Regions from separate parts of the Methylorubrum sp. GM97 genome, predicted to be linked through region 1. Evidence: riboswitches for the same ligand, from Rfam matches in the RefSeq annotation. Region 1 holds a riboswitch; the other holds the start of a gene.

Region 1 (2,195 bases):
GAACGATTCGCGGTGCCCGGCGAGGCACCAGCGCGCCATGATCGAGCCGCCGCGCGACACGATGCCGGTGGTGCGCCGCGCGGTGAGCGGCACATGGGCCAGCCGCACGCCGGCATGGATCGTGAAGTAGTCGATGCCCTGCTCGGCCTGCTCGATGAGCGTGTCCTTGAACACCTCCCAATCGAGCTTCAGCGGGTCGCCGCCGACCTTTTCCAGCGCCTGATAGATCGGCACGGTGCCGATCGGGACGGGCGAGTTGCGCACGATCCACGAGCGGATGTTGTGGATGTTGCGGCCCGTCGAGAGGTCCATGACCGTGTCCGCGCCCCAGCGGATCGACCAGACCAGTTTTTCGACTTCCTCAGCCGCGGAAGACGTCACCGCCGAGTTGCCGATATTGGCGTTGATTTTCACCAAAAAATTGCGCCCGATCGCCATCGGCTCGAGTTCGAGGTGGTTGATGTTGGCCGGGATGATCGCGCGGCCGCGGGCCACCTCGTCGCGGACGAATTCGGGCGTGATGAAGGGCGGCACCGCCGCGCCGAAGCTGTCGCCGTCGGCGAGCGCGGCTTCCGCCCGCTCCAGCATCTGCGCACGACAGGCGTTCTCGCGATGCGCCACGTAGATCATCTCTTCGGTGATGATCCCGGCGCGGGCGAACTCGTACTGCGTCACCAGCTGCCCCGGCTCCGCCCGGCGGATCGTCCGCTCGGCCGGGCACGGCGCCACGAGCTTGTCGGCAGCCGCGAATCCGTTGTCCTCCGGCTTCACCTCGCGCGGCTTCACGGCGGCGTAGCCGCGCCCGACGATCCACGGCTCGCGGACCGCGGCCAGACCCTTCTCGAGGTCGATGGCCGCATCGGTCTCGGTGTAGGGGCCCGACGGGTCGTAGACCCGCACCGGCTCCTCCTTCGGGTCGGAGAGGGCGATCTCCCGATAGGGCACGCGGATGTCGGGGCGGCCGGGCGCCTCCGCATAGACCTTGCGCGAGCCCTGCACGGGGCCGGTGGTCACGCTGGCGGGATTGTTGTTGGGAAGATCTTTGGGACGGACGGGTGCGTTCATCGCTGTCGCTCCTGAAAGGGGAGGCGACCCGTGGTCCCGACGATGGTGCGGCTGACCGATGCTGCCTGTGAGCAGCGGCCACTGGTTCCCGTCCCTCCGCCGGTACGAGCCGGATCAGGTTCAAGGGTCAGGGCGCATGCCCACTCTCAGCCCCATACGGGGCCCCCCTCGGAACGATTCCAACCTCTGCTTCGACGCGATCCTTGTCAATCCATCGCCGGAGCGGCCCGATTCGGAGGAAAGATTTTTCCGTTTCGGAAGCCGCCCGGTGTCACGGCGGAAAAGCTTGACCGTTTGCCGGGGATTCGAGACACGGTTTCGACGAAAAACTCACCAATTGAGCCAGGAAGCCTCCTTTGGCGACCCCGCGCTGCGGCTTGGGTGTGGATGACGCCCGGTCTGCGGGTGGCCATGCGCCCGCCTTTTCGCGACACACGATGGCGATGAGCACGGTCATCCCTTTCCGCCGCCCTCCTGCCCCCGCCACGCCGGCCCGCGCCGGCTGCGACGTGGCGGCTGTCGCAGGCGACCTCCTGGACGTGCTCGATCAGCTCGAAGGGCTGGTGGCGCGGGCCGCCGTCATGGACCGGCCGCGGATCGAGGTGGAGCGCAGCGTGCAGCACCTGCTCGATGCGATCAGCGCAGTCGAGCGCGCCTCCGACACCCTGGGCGAAGGCAGCAGCATCTCCGAGCCGGCCTGAGGATCAGGCGCCTCCGGCGTCCAGCCCGGTCTCCCACGTTTTCTATTCCCAGATCACGCGCGGCATCGTCCTGGCGCGTGTCGGCGGCTTCGCGGCCCAATGATGAGACAGGCGAGAACGCTCACGCCCCGACGTGCAGCACGCTCGCCATGATCGTTCCGTAATGGCAGGCAGTCGCGGCCAGCACGAAGGCGTGCCAGATCGCGTTCTGGAACGGCAGGCTGCGCCAGACGTGGAAGACCACGCCGCCCGAGTAGAGCAGGCCGCCGATGGCGAGGAGCCACAGCGCGGACGGGGTGAGCCCCGAGATCACCGACTCGTAGGCGAGAACGCCGCTCCAGCCGAGCATCAGGTAGAGCACGATCGAGACGCGGTCCCAGCGGCCGGGCATCAGGATCTTGATGGCGATGCCGGTGAGCGCGACCGTCC
Region 2 (2,195 bases), 1.2 Mb from region 1:
CTCGGTGAGGAGCGTCGCCACGGCGTCGGCGGTGGCGGGGGCGAGCAGGTAGCCGTTGCGGTGATGGCCGGTGGCGAGGACGAGGCCGGGTGCAGCCTCCTCGATGATCGGTGCGTCGTCGTCCGAGGTCGGGCGGAAGCCGCTCCAGACCGCGTCGATCTCCATTTCTTCGATACCGGGCAGAACCCGCCGCGCGCCCTCCAGCAAGGCGAACATTCCACCCGCGGTGACACCGCTGGTGAAGCCGCAATCCTCCACCGTGGCGCCGACGATGAGGTGCCCGTCGCCCTTCGGCGCCATGTGCACCGCGTCGGTCCAGACCATGCGGGAGAGAGTGCCGGTGCGCTTGGTCGTGCGCAGGGCCAGCGACTGCCCCTTGAGCGGCCGGACCGGCACGGACAGGTCGGGCACGTCCAAGTCGCTGGGAAGCAGGCTCGCATCGCCGCTCCAGGCGCCGGCGGCCAGGATCACCGTGTCGGCAGCGAGCGTGCGGCCGGCGGCGTGCAGGCCGGTGACGCGCCCGCCCCGGCGCTCCAGCCCCTCGACCGCGACGCCCTCGCTGATGACGACGCCGGCCGCCTCGCAGGCGCGCAGCAGCGCTTCCATCACGAGCCGCGGATCGACCTGCGCGTCGAGGGGGCAGAGGATGCCGGCGGTGACGTTGGGGCGCAGCAGCGGCTCACGCGCGCGCACCTCCGGGCCGGACAGCCATTCGGCCGCGACGCCCGACCGGCGCTGCAGGTCGTGGCGGAAGCGCAGGCGCTCCACCTCGTCGCGGCCGATGGCGATCACGAGGGTGCCGTCGGTGCGGTAATCGATCTCGCGGCCCGAGGCCGCCTGGAGCGCGTCGCGAAAAGCCGGCCAGCGGCGCAGGGATTCGAGCGCCAGCGGCAACAGCAGATCGGAGCCCGGCTCGTGCTCGGCGGCCGGCGCCAGCATGCCGGTCGCGGCGAGGCTCGCACCGCTTCCGACGTTCCCGCGCTCCACCACGGCCACCGAGCGGCCGGCCTGCGCCAGCTGCCACGCGATCGACAGGCCGATCAGCCCCGCGCCGACCACGGCGACGTCGGCACGCTGCGGCAACTCCGCGGCGCGCGGCCGTATCGTGAGACTGCGGCGCTGGCCGATCGGGGAGGTCAGCAGGTCTGACATCGAAAAACGTGCCTTCCACGGGTCTGCCCGCAGGAACTGGCACCATGTGCTTCGATAGAAGCGGGTCCGCTCGAACGAGCGCCCCATCAGGTCCAATCCCTACGCCGGTATGAGCCGGATCAGGTTCGAAGGATTTCCGCGCTGCCGGCGACGGCGATAGCGGTTTCTCAGCCCCTTGTCGGGGATCTCCCTGGAACAGCTTGGATGTGGGCCCCGGCCGGCGCGCGGTCAATCCCTCCCGGAGCCGGGAAGCAGGCAAATCCGTCTACGCTGTAAACCGGATGGCGGAGTCGCCCGAACGCAGGGGCCGCGTTCGTGGACGATTCATTCCGCTGCGGCGGCCTCCGCGGCCCGCCTCCGGCCTGGGCGGTACACCGCCATCGGCTCGTCGAACCCGTCGAGGACATGGCTTCCCAGCGGATCGGGGTCACCCCACAGGAAGTCCACGAACGGCTTCGACATCAGGAGAGGCTCCTGAAGCGTGCGGTTGAGCCGCGCCAGCCGGCTCGCGAGGTTCACGTCGCGGCCGATCACGGTGAAGTCGAGCCGGGTACCGGAGCCGACATTGCCGTAGGCTGCCTCCCCGTGATGCAGGGCGATGCCGGCATCGACCACCCGCTCGCCCTGGCCGAAGCGCCCGACCGCGTTCGCCTCGGCCAGGGCCGCCAACGCCGCCTCCGCCGCCGTGAGCGCGCTCTTGGCCGCGCCGCCGAGATCGTCGCCCGACTCACGGAAGATCGCGAGAAGCCCGTCGCCGAGATATTTCAGCACCTCGCCGCCCTCCCGCTCGATCGGCGGCACGAGGCAGTCGAAGAACGCGTTCAGGAGATCGACCGCGCCCTCCGGCGTCCGGTTGGCGGAGAGGCGCGTGTAGTCGCGCATATCCGCGAACAGGATCGCCGAGCGGATGCGGCGCACCTGCCCGCGCCGGATGTCGCCCGAGAGGATCGCGCGGTGCGGCTCGTCGCCGACATAGATGCGCAGCACCGTATCGAGCTGCTTGTTGAGGATGCGCATCTCCATCACCGCGGCGAGCGCGGGCA

Evidence for each region. Region 1 has a riboswitch for thiamine pyrophosphate ahead of thiC (phosphomethylpyrimidine synthase ThiC). Riboswitches for the same ligand answer to the same signal wherever they lie in the genome.
Region 2: linked by a shared signal. The riboswitch ahead of thiO (glycine oxidase ThiO) and the one ahead of thiC (phosphomethylpyrimidine synthase ThiC) in region 1 are both predicted to bind thiamine pyrophosphate.

What each region holds. Positions count from the first base shown of each region.
Region 1 covers NZ_AP025942.1:1,689,586-1,691,780, reverse strand. The annotation lists gene thiC (phosphomethylpyrimidine synthase ThiC) at 1-1,065, opposite strand, end outside; TPP riboswitch at 1,140-1,244, opposite strand; gene MSPGM_RS07905 (hypothetical protein) at 1,503-1,766, shown strand; gene trhA (PAQR family membrane homeostasis protein TrhA) at 1,888-2,195, opposite strand, start outside.
Region 2 covers NZ_AP025942.1:536,408-538,602, forward strand. The annotation lists gene thiO (glycine oxidase ThiO) at 1-1,152, opposite strand, end outside; TPP riboswitch at 1,231-1,353, opposite strand; gene MSPGM_RS02580 (adenylate/guanylate cyclase domain-containing protein) at 1,477-2,195, opposite strand, start outside.